DNA from 3 places in the Mycobacteroides immunogenum genome. Region 1 is predicted to be linked to each of the others. Evidence: predicted binding sites of a transcription regulator. Region 1 holds the regulator's gene; each other region holds the start of a gene.
What was found. The regulator LexA, encoded in region 1, represses DNA repair genes until DNA is damaged. The targets are predictions, from matches to a motif close to CGAACANNTGTTCG.

Region 1 (3,786 bases):
GGGCAAGGGGTCGCAGATCCTCACACAGTGGAGCCCCGAGGGCTGGGTGACGATCGGTGGCCGTGTGGTCGCCGATCAGCCGCTCACGTTGGACTAGGACCCGACCAACGGCTCAGGACCCCGCTGGGGCGTCCCGATGGGCCCTCAGTGCGGCGATCTCACGCTCGAAATCCTCGGCGGAGCTGAACCCCCGGTACACCGAGGCGAAGCGCAGGTAGGCGACTTCATCCAGGTCGCGCAGTGGACCCAGGATGGCCAGACCCACCTCATTGCTGGGGATCTCTGGGGACCCGGCGGCCCGGACGGCATCCTCGACCTGCTGGGCAAGCAGATTCAGCGCATCGTCATCGACATCACGGCCCTGGCAGGCACGGCGTACACCCTTGACGACCTTGTCGCGGCTGAACGGCTCGGTGACGCCGCTGCGCTTCACGACGGCCAAGACGGCGGTCTCGACGGTGGTGAAACGACGGCCGCACTCTGGACACGATCGCCGGCGTCGTATCGCCTGGCCTTCGTCCGCTTCGCGGGAATCGACAACACGCGAGTCAGGATGACGGCAGAACGGACAGTGCATCACTGCTCCTTCGCCGGTTCTGGACTCGATGTCGTTGAGCTGGGTTTGTTGACGCACCGCGCAACGCGCCCAGACCGGTGTCGAGGATACCCGTGCTCCCGCACGCCCGAAGGTCACGCCCGGCTGCCGATCAGCCGACCGGAGAAACCAGCGTCTGACCGGCTTGCACTGTCGCCGAGTCGAGTTCATTGAGTTCCCGGATCTTGGACACCACGGCCGACCGTGGCGCCTCCGGCGCGACACGTGAGGCCACGTCTGCCAGGGTCTCCCCGGGAGCGACCTGCACTACCGCCACCCGCTCCGGCACACCCGCGCCCCCGACGCCTGCGGCGCTCACCTGGCCGAGCATCAGCAGCCACATCGTCGCCACCGCGGCACCCACCGCGACGAGGATGGTGGCCTTCAGGCTCACCGGGCGGCGACCATGCACCCGATGCGGCATCGCCGAGACGCGGATGCCGTTACCGCGGTATGCGACCGGCCTGCCCGCGGGCCGGCGATACGCGACAGTGCGCACCGGTAGCGCCCGCCGTTGGGTCAGCGGGTATTGGGCGCTATAGGCGCGCGCCTGTGGGGCGTACTCGCGCGGCGCGTGCTCGCGAGCGTGAGAACTACGCGGCGGGGCGAGAACGTTTGTGCTCATCTGCATGCCCTTCCTGTCCAGTCGATCGGTCGGCCCGTTCGCTCTTATGTTCGAATGTACTCGATCATGTGTTCGATGTCCGAACATGTGATCGATTTGTAGCATCCGGTACCGACAAGTGGCCCTGAGCAGCACCGATACACCCCATCGGCGGGCCGCCAGGCATGCGTCGCGACACGCATCGAACACATGTTTGATAAATGTCGTCGACAGGTCTAGATTCGGGCCCATGAGCGATACACCCAGCAAGGGACCCGCCACCGGTTCACTGACCGAGCGCCAGCGGACCATCCTGGAGGTCATCCGCGCATCGGTGAATGAACGGGGCTACCCCCCGAGCATCCGCGAAATTGGAGACGCCGTCGGGCTCACCTCCACATCCTCGGTCGCCCATCAACTACGCACCCTCGAACAGAAGGGCTTTCTGCGGCGTGATCCGAACCGTCCACGCGCCGTTGATGTTCGGGGCCTCGATGATTCTCATACCCCATCGGCCACCACCGATGTGATCGGCTCCGGCGACCTGCCGGAACCGACGTTCGTCCCCGTTCTCGGACGTATCGCCGCCGGTGGTCCCATCCTGGCCGAGGAGGCCGTCGAGGATGTCTTCCCACTCCCCCGCGAACTTGTCGGCGAGGGATCGCTGTTCCTGCTCAAGGTGGTGGGTGAGTCGATGATCGACGCCGCGATCTGTGACGGCGACTGGGTGGTGGTACGCCAGCAGAATGTCGCCGACAACGGCGATATCGTGGCCGCGATGATCGACGGCGAAGCGACCGTCAAGACATTCAAGCGGACGGCGGGCCATGTCTGGCTGATGCCGCACAACCCGCTCTTCGAACCGATCCCCGGTAACGACGCCGCCATCCTCGGCAAGGTCGTCACGGTTATCCGCAAGGTCTAAATGCCTGCGGGCGCCGGTCCTGGGGCCGAGGAATCGTCGGCAGAGGTCAAGAACAACTGAAAATGCGTAACGTCATGCCAGCTGCCCAGCTTGTACCCGATCCGGCGATACAACGCGACCTGTTCGAATCCCATTGTCAGGTGTAGCTTTTCGCTCGCTTCATTGGGCGTCACGACTACGGCGAGCACTGTGCGGTAGCCGAGATCGCGGAGCCGGTCCAATAGCGCGGCATACAGCAGGCGTCCCGCGCCGCGCTGCCGCCGCGCGCCATCGACATAGACACTGACCTCGCAGGCCCACTGGTAGGCCATGCGTGATTTCCACGGCGCCGCATAGGCGTAGCCGAGAATATCCCCACCGTCCTCGGCCACCAGCCAGGCATGGCGGTGGGCCGCCGTCTGGATGCGTTCGGCAAGAACGGCATCCGACGGCGGCACCTCCTCGAACGAAATGGCCGTATCGGTCACGTACGGCGCATAGATCGCCGCGCACGCGGCCGCGTCGGCGGCCGTCGCGTCACGAATATGCATGGGCGACTAGAGCGAACGCCCGATGATCTCCTTCATGATCTCGGTAGTTCCGCCGTAGATCGTCTGGATACGGGAGTCCATGTACGCCCGGGCGACCGGGTACTCACGCATGAAGCCGTAGCCGCCATGCAGCTGCAGGCAGCGGTCGATCAGGTGGACCTGCTTCTCGGTGCTGTACCACTTGGCCATCGCGGCCTGCTCGACGCTCAGCTCCTTCTTGTTGAGCAGCGTGATGAATTCGTCGACCATGATCCGGATCATGGTGGCGTCGGTGGCGAGCTCGGCCAGCACAAAGCGGCTGTTCTGGAAGCTCTTGATCGGCTTGCCGAACGCCTTGCGCTCAGATGTGTACTGGATGGTCGCCTCGAGCATGGTTTCCATCGCCGCGGCCGCGACGACCGCGATCGACATGCGTTCCTGCGGCAGGTTCTGCATGAGGTAGATGAAGCCCTGGCCCTCTTGACCCAGCAGGTTGGCAGCGGGCACCCGAACGTCGGTGAAGGACAGCTCGGCGGTGTCCTGAGCGTCCAGACCCATCTTGTCGAGCTTGCGGCCGCGCTCGAAGCCCTCCATACCGCGCTCCACCACGATGAGCGAGAAGCCCAGCGCGCCCTTCTCCGGGTCGGTCTGGGCGACCACGATCACCAGGTCGGCGTTGATGCCGTTGGTGATGAAGGTCTTCGCGCCATTGAGAATGTAATGATCGCCATCCTTGACCGCGCGGGTCTTGATGCCCTGCAGGTCGCTGCCGGTACCCGGCTCGGTCATGGCGATGGCGCTGATCAGCTCGCCGGAACAGAATCCCGGGAACCAGCGGGCCTTCTGCTCGTCATTGGCCAGATCCCGGAAGTACGGGCCGGCGACATCGTTGTGCAGGGTGAAACCAATACCCGACTGACGGGCCTTGGTGATCTCTTCACCGATGATGGCGTTGTAGCGGAAATCGACGAGTCCACCGCCACCGAACTCCTCGGGCATATCGGTGCCCAAGAAGCCCTGTTTGCCGGCCTCGACCCACAGCGAGCGGTCGACGATCTTGTTCTCGTCCCACTCCTCGCGGTAAGGCTCGGCGTGCCGTTCCAGGAAGGTCTTGAACGACTCGCGGAACAGTTCGTGCTCGGGTTCGAAAATG
Region 2 (3,786 bases), 760 kb from region 1:
GTGAGGTCGGCGGTCCAGGCGTCTTTCAGGGCGTCCAGTAGTGCGCGTCGCACCCCACGATCACGCACCCAGACGAATCGAACCGGATGGGTGTGATGGGGCGCCGGAGCCGTGAGTGCCTCACCGATGGCCTCTCTCAGCAGATCGGGATCGACTGCGGCATCCGCGAATTGCCGGATGGAGCGACGCACGAGTACCGCTTCGCGCCGTCCTTGTTCCAGGGCCTCGTTGGTGCCGAGCCAGAACAGGTCGTCCGGCCCCGAGCGGAGTAGATCGCGGGCCGCGCTGCCGTCATTGGGCAGATCCAGGCCACGTACCACCGCTACGGGTACATCGGTGAGCTTGCCCTTGACCAGGTCGGCGGCGGCAGATATCTCGTCGGCAATGGCGACCTCGGTGACCTGAAGTTCATTGCCGTGCTTGTCTTTTGCTCCGGCATAGCCGTACAGGACAGGTATGCCGGCCGCGCCGATGGCGGCATCGGTTTGGCCGTTACGCCAGGCGCGCCCCATGGTGTCGGTGATCACCACCGCGACATTCGCGCCCAGGCGCTGTGCCAGCGCGCTCCGGACCGCGGCCGCGCTGGCATCCGGGTCGGTGGGCAGCAGAACCAGTTCGGCGGTGTCGACGTTGGACGCGTCGATTCCCGCGGCGGCCTGCACGATACCGATGGTGTTCTCGGTGATCAGCGTCTTGCCTTTGCGTGCCAGCACCCGTACCGATTCGGACTCGATGAGCTTGCGCCGCAGGGCGTCCCGGGCCTCGGGATCGGTCGGTGCGGCGACGATTCGGCCTTCGGCCTTGGAAATGATCTTGCTGGTGATGACGATCACATCGCCGTCGCGCACCCAGGCAGCCGCTTCCGCGATGGCCGCCGCGACGTCGTCCCCGGGGCGGAATTCGGGGAGTCCCGCTACCGGTAGGATCTCTATCGGCCGGGCGGAACCATGTTCCGGTGTGGGGGAATTCATAGCGTGACTCCGGCCAGGTCGAGTCCCGCACGCACCATCTCTGCCGTGGCGTCCGGGTCGGTCATGAGTAGCGGAACCGACCGTACCCGAACACCTTCGATGTGAGCGACATCACCCTCGTCGATGAGCCAGCCATCGAGGATTCCGGTGTGCGCGCGTGCGCCGAAGTGTTCTCCCACACCCTGCGAGGTGACCTCGACACCGATCACGCGCAAACATTCGTCGGCCATTCCGCGCAGCGGCTTGCCGGACACGATCGGCGAGTACCCGATGACGGGAGCGGAGGTCGTGCGGAGCGCTCCGCGAACTCCGCCGACGGCCAAGATGGCCCCGATGCTCACCACCGGATTGGAGGGCGCCAGCAAGACCACATCGGCCTCGCCGATGGCCTCGGCGACACCGGGTCCGGACTTTGCTTCGTCGGCGCCGACGAACGCGAAGCTGTGCGTGGGAACCTGCGCGCGGTGCTGTACCCACCACTGCTGGAAATGGATGGCGCGCTGCTCGCCGTCGGAGGGGTCGGTGATCACCACGTGGGTTTCGCAGCGGTCGTCGCTGGCGGGTAACAGCCGGACTCCGGGCTGCCATCGATTGCATAACGCTTCGGTGACCGCCGATAGCGGGTAACCGGCTCGCAGCATTTGACTGCGTATGAGGTGAGTGGCCAGGTCCCTGTCGCCGAGCGAGAACCAGTCGGGTTGCGCTCCGTAGGCCGCCAGCTCCTCCATGGCATTCCACGTCTCGCCGCGGTGCCCCCAGCCGCGCTCCGGATCGACCGCGCCGCCCAGGGTGTACATGCAGGTGTCCAGGTCAGGACAGATCCTGACACCATGCATCCAGGCGTCGTCGCCAATGTTCACGATGGCGTTTATCTGATGCTTGCTGGGATCTGGCCCGAGCAAGCGTTGGACGCCGAGGAGGAAGCGCGCTCCGCCGACGCCGCCGACGAGGACGGTGACTTTCACGTTGACCGACACTAGTGCGCCGGCAATGGCGCGACACGCCACGCGGGCGCCACGCCGGTTTTGTCGGTCGTAGATGGTATGAATTTTCGTCCTTCGCTTGACCCCGGCAGCGAACACGTGTGTAATCACACCAGTGTCATTCCTCGGCCTGAGTTTGTAAGGCACAGGCGCAGACCGGGATTCGATCAAATGTTCGAATGGAATGGCCGGGAAACACAGTTGTGGGCACGAAACCGGGCAATACGAGTTGCATTGGGATGCGACAGGAACAGTGAGGAGGCGGGACGATGCTGTTCGGGCACAATGAATTCGGCGTACGCGACGAGCTGACTTCCGGCGTTAGCACGGGTGCGATGGGCTTGTCGCCCGCACGTCCGCATCTGACGTTGGTACAGAACGATTTTGACGCGCTTGCCGCTGTCGCTGACGATCAGTGGCAAGAGAAGGCGCTGTGCGCACAGACCGACCCCGAGGCGTTCTTCCCCGAAAAGGGTGGGTCGACTCGTGAAGCCAAGCGCATCTGCCAGGGTTGCGAAGTCAAGGACGAGTGCCTCGAATACGCACTGGCCAATGACGAGCGGTTCGGCATTTGGGGAGGGCTTTCCGAGCGTGAGCGCCGTCGCCTGAAGCGGGGCATCATCTGACTCCCCGTTCGGCCGGGCGCGGTTAGTCGCCCTCGTCGGTGATGGTCGGGTCGATCACCGACGGCTCCACCCCCAGGTGGGTGGCAACCTGCGCGACCAGCAAGTCGTGCAGCAGATCCGCCAAATCCCCAGATTTCTTCGCGCGCAATTCGATCGGCTTGCGGAACAACACAATCCGCGCCCGGGTGGTGTTACCCCGGGTGTCCACGCCGGCAGGAATCAGCCTCGCCAGCGGTATCGGTCCGTCCGCGATCACTTCCGGTGGCCACTGCACCGAATCCGGATCCTTGGGCTGGATGCGTGGAATCTCATCGACGGCGACATCTAAGCCGGCTAGCCGGGACTGCCACGCCCGTTCAATCGGTTCGTAGGCCTCCAGCACGGCCATATCGAAGCGCTCGGCACGTGAGCGCCAGCCGGGCACGGTCGGCGGCAGCAGGGGTCCGCGGAAATCGCGCCCCCGCCGCGAGCCCTGCGAACTCGGCCCGCCCGCAGAGCCGCCGCGCCGTCCGTCACGTGACATACCAGTGATGGTAACGGTGTGACTGCTGTGATTGACGAATCACAACGAGCCGGTCACCGGACGGTCTCGGTGCGCGTACAGCGCGTGTCTGCGGGTCGGAACGTGTTTGCGCACGCTAGCCTCAACGTTTGTGAGAGCCCCCCGTCGCTGCTGTCGACCCGGGTGCCCGAATTCCGCCGTGGCGACGTTGACGTTCGTCTACGCGGATTCGACGGCCGTGGTCGGGCCGCTGGCCACATCCAGCGAGCCGCATTCGTGGGATCTGTGCGCGCAGCACGCGAGCCGGATCACCGCGCCCCGCGGATGGGAGCTGGTCCGCTACAACGGCCCCTTGCCGTCGAATCCAGAGGACGATGACCTGGTTGCCCTGGCCGACGCGGTACGCGAGCCCACCGCGGTCCGGGTGGCCGCGGCGGGATTCAGTGAGCCTGCGCTCGATGTCAGCAGCCCGGCGCCCAACGCGGCCCCACGCCCCGTGCATCCCGCTCCGGTGGGCCGCCGCCGCGGTCACCTGAGAGTTCTGCCTGATCCGTCCGAGTGAGCCCGGTCCGAAAGAACAATCAACCTGCGTGCGGGCGGTGCATGTCAGCGCCGATACCGAGCGGCTGTGATTAGGTACTTTCGGCGCGGCCTGATTACATTCTGTAGCCTCTCGCCGGACGTTCACGTTGGGCACGCACCGA
Region 3 (3,786 bases), 100 kb from region 1:
CTTCGAGCCCGGCCGAGATATGCGCGCCGCGCCCCGGCCTGGGCAACAACCCAAACGCCGGTTGCGACGGTGTCGCCGCATGATTGTTCGGCGCACTACCCGGTACCGCTACCGGTACGGCTGGGTTTATCGGGGGCGGCTCAGCCGCCGCCACGGCAGCGGAGGCAAGCCACGCCCCCAGAAGGAAAAGCATTGCTGTTACGGCTGATCGCATGGGCTAGATCCTGATCGGATCGCCGTAGATCGCGAACTCGGTGTGACCGGTCTCCGTGGAAACACGCAACGAAGCGAAAGACCGAATCGTGACATCTCCACCGCATGCGTCGGCCTTGAGATGAACGTTGTCCAGATCCAGCGCACCGGTGTTACCTCGCGACAACACCATGTTGCCCAGCGGCAGATTGACGATGACGCCCGGTTGCAGCACGGTCTGTACGAAACCGCTGACGCCGGCACTGCCACCGACGCCCACGGTTTGTAAGGGAAGCACACCCAGATTCACTGATGGTGCGACACCTGCGGATCCGCCGATCTGCAATCCCGACGACACATCGGACTGGCAACCAAGTTGGTAGCCGATGAGGAAGAGACTGTCGGTGATGGGATTGGCTCCACCTGTCGCGGTCGCCGTGCCCGAGAGCGTGACAAAGGCCTCCCGCGAGTTGGCGGCGGCCGCGAGATTCGGCACCGAGTTCACCCGCTCATGGTCCAACCGGATCTCCAGATGCCATCCATCCCGGGTAGTCCTCGAATACAGCTGTGGCGCCATGTCTCTTGGCTCCGCACTGGCAGCGGCGGGTTCAGTTAGCCCAAACACGGCCACCAGAAAACCCGTGACTACTAGGCGGGCAATCATGAGATCCACCACGGCGCATCACGGCGCACATTCACATACAACAAAGGTCTATAGAAGCTGGCAGAGGTCACCACTACAAACGTTCCAATCAACGGATACGGAGCCGGCGAGGCGCACGAAAAATACACCCTCGACGGCTAGTGAAGGTTTGATATGTACAAGACGGCAACGATGACCGTCCGGCAGCCCTCAGCGCCGATTGATTCGTAAGTGCAGAAGCCTTTGTCGCCCAAAATTTTCCGGACCCCGTGAAATCACCGCGCCCCGGCGCGCCATCAACACAATCAGCAGGGCTGCGCCACCAAGGGAAATGACCGACAGGGCGTGCGGGAGCCAAACCGGCTCTCCAACTAGCCCGTGACGAAAACGAGTTGCGGCCACGCCATGCTGCACCAGTTCCCAGTGATGGGCCTCGACAGTGTCATATAAGGACACCGGTGCGGCGGTATCCCCCAAATGCGAACTCTCACCCGGAAATAGGCAAGCACCGCCGACCAACAAACACAAAATCGCCAGCAGGGCTGCGGAGTACAGCTGGTACTTGGGTACCCCGCGACCAGACATATCGACGATGGTACCAGGAAGATTTTTGCGACTCCGGGGCTCGGCATTCGTAATTCTCGAAATACCTTCTGTCACAGTGGTTTCTAGCGCAACAATCTGCACGGACTTGTCGGTGTCCGTCTTTACGATGCACGTATGAGTTCGATCAGGATGTTGGAGGCGGCGGTTGATGCCGTATGCGCTGACACCTTGGCCGGACTCTCCAGCCCTGAGCTGCTGGCGACACTGGCACGTATGGAGGTGGTCCAACGCCGGCTCGCCGCTGCGTCACACGCCGGCATCGCACAGTTGGTGCAGCAGGCGTCCCCGGTGGAGTTGGGCGGTACGTCGTTTCCGGATGTGTTGTCGCGGCGGTTGCATATTGGTAAGGGGGCGGCGCGGCGCCGGATCGCCGACGCCGAGCAGCTGGCGCCGCGGCGGGTGTTGACCGGCGAGGTGTTGGCACCGCAACTACCCTGCACCGCTGAAGCGTTGGGGCGTGGCGATATCGGTGAGGAACATGTCCGGATCATCCGGCACTTCTTCGATCGGCTCCCGGCGGTGGTCGATGCCCTCACCCGGGAAGCAGCCGAGGCGCAGCTGGCGGTGATGGCGGCGCAGTTTGGGCCCGAGGCGCTGCGGGTCGGTGCCGACCGGCTGATGGCCCTACTCAACCCCGACGGACAGTTCTCCGACGCCGATCGGGCGCGCCGACGCGGACTCACGATCGGGCCGCAAGGCTTCGATGGCATGTCCGCGATCTCAGGTCTGCTGGATCCGGAGACGCGGGCTTATGTGGACGCGGTGTTCGCCAAACTAGCCGCCCCCGGCATGTGCAACCCCAACGATCAAAGCCCCACCGTGGATGGTGAGGTGTCACCCGAGGCCGCTGAACGCGATACCCGCACCGTGACACAACGCCACCACGACGCCCTACGCGCAGCCCTGCGCTCCACCCTGGCCAGCGCAGAGCTGGGTTCACACCACGGACTACCCGTCACCGTCGTCATCACCACCACACTCAAAGAGTTGGAAGACGGCGCCGGAATCGCGATGACCGGCGCGGGCACCCGCCTGCCGATGCGCGACCTGATCCGCATGGCCACCCACGCCCACCACTACCTAGCGATCTTCAACGACAACGGCCGACCCCTCTATCTCGGACGCACTAAACGCATCGCCACCCCCGAACAGCGCCTCGTGCTCCACGCCCGCGACCGCGGCTGCACCCACCCCCAATGCACGGTCCCTGGATACCTCTGCGAAGTCCACCACATCACCGAATGGGCCCACGGCGGACCCACCAACATCGACAACCTCACCTTCGCCTGCGCACCCCACCACCGCCTCCTAGGCCACGGCTGGAACACCCGAAAACGACCAGACGGCACCACCGAATGGATACCCCCACCACAACTGGTTTTAGACGACCTGCGCACCAACACGTTCCACCATCCGGAACTCCGCACACTTCAGCCAGACTGAGGCCTATGCCTCAGCGATACGTCGCCGCCTGGGCCACGAAACGTGCCACCGCGCCGGGGTGAGCGGCGGGATGGGTGTGCAGGTACGAGGCATGTATCCGCCCTCCCCCCGCGACCGCGCCTTCGCGACGGACGCCGTCACCGGTGCGCCAGGCCCAGGCAGCGTGCTCTGCGCCCGTGCGGTAGTCGACGGTGGTGCGGTGAAATTCGTGCCCGCTCAGCCGCTCTCCCTCCTCGAACAGAACCGATCCGGTGATCGCCACCGCATCCCGGTATCCGAGGGTGAGCGAGTCGGTAAACCGCGCACGCGCGTCCAACACTGCGCACATCGGCGCACCGTCCAGGTCGGTGCACAGGTAGGTGAGCCCGGCACATTCGGCATGAATCGGCCCGGACATCTCACGAACCTGTTGACGCAGATACTCATTGGATGACAGGTCGGCGGCGAACTGCTCGGGAAATCCGCCGGGCAGCACCAGGGCCGCTGTCCCAGCGGGTAACGAGTCTGAGCGCGGATCAAATTCGGCGACAGCCGCTCCCGCCGCCGACAAGAGCTCGCGGTGCTCGGCATAACCGAAGGTAAACGCCTGGCCCGCGGCCAGCGCAACCACCGGATCCCCCACGGCCGGCACCCCCACGACCTCCGCCGGATCCCACCGCGGCGCACTCACGTCGCTGCGGGCAGCGGCCACAATCGCGGCGACATCCACATGCGCGGCGACAAGCCGTGTCATCGCCGCTATCGCGTCGAGTGCGGCGCGGCCATGTTCGACAGCTGTCACCAAGCCCAAATGCCTTGAGGGAACGGATAGTTCTTCGGTGCGCGGCAGCGCCCCGAACACCGTGAGCCCAGCACGACCGGCAGCGGCGGTGAGAATCTCCCGGTGTCGCGCCGACCCGACC

Region 2: cofD (2-phospho-L-lactate transferase) is a predicted target of LexA. The motif match lies at 2,119-2,132, and genes of this name have one in related genera.
Region 3: ABG82_RS16745 (HNH endonuclease signature motif containing protein) is a predicted target of LexA. The motif match lies at 1,355-1,368, and genes of this name have one in related genera.

Annotation. Positions count from the first base shown of each region.
Region 1 covers NZ_CP011530.1:3,307,177-3,310,962, forward strand. The annotation lists gene ABG82_RS16155 (PhzF family phenazine biosynthesis protein) at 1-97, shown strand, start outside; gene nrdR (transcriptional regulator NrdR) at 113-577, opposite strand; gene ABG82_RS16165 (LysM peptidoglycan-binding domain-containing protein) at 708-1,220, opposite strand; gene lexA (transcriptional repressor LexA) at 1,450-2,124, shown strand; gene ABG82_RS16175 (GNAT family N-acetyltransferase) at 2,121-2,654, opposite strand; gene ABG82_RS16180 (acyl-CoA dehydrogenase family protein) at 2,661-3,786, opposite strand, start outside.
Region 2 covers NZ_CP011530.1:4,064,381-4,068,166, reverse strand. The annotation lists gene ABG82_RS20355 (coenzyme F420-0:L-glutamate ligase) at 1-971, opposite strand, end outside; gene cofD (2-phospho-L-lactate transferase) at 968-1,936, opposite strand; gene ABG82_RS20345 (WhiB family transcriptional regulator) at 2,290-2,580, shown strand; gene ABG82_RS20340 (metallopeptidase family protein) at 2,603-3,103, opposite strand; gene ABG82_RS20335 (DUF3499 domain-containing protein) at 3,234-3,644, shown strand.
Region 3 covers NZ_CP011530.1:3,408,999-3,412,784, forward strand. The annotation lists gene ABG82_RS16730 (hypothetical protein) at 1-214, opposite strand, end outside; gene ABG82_RS16735 (MspA family porin) at 218-856, opposite strand; gene ABG82_RS16740 (hypothetical protein) at 1,046-1,354, opposite strand; gene ABG82_RS16745 (HNH endonuclease signature motif containing protein) at 1,556-2,884, shown strand; gene ABG82_RS16750 (cobyrinate a,c-diamide synthase) at 2,895-3,786, opposite strand, start outside.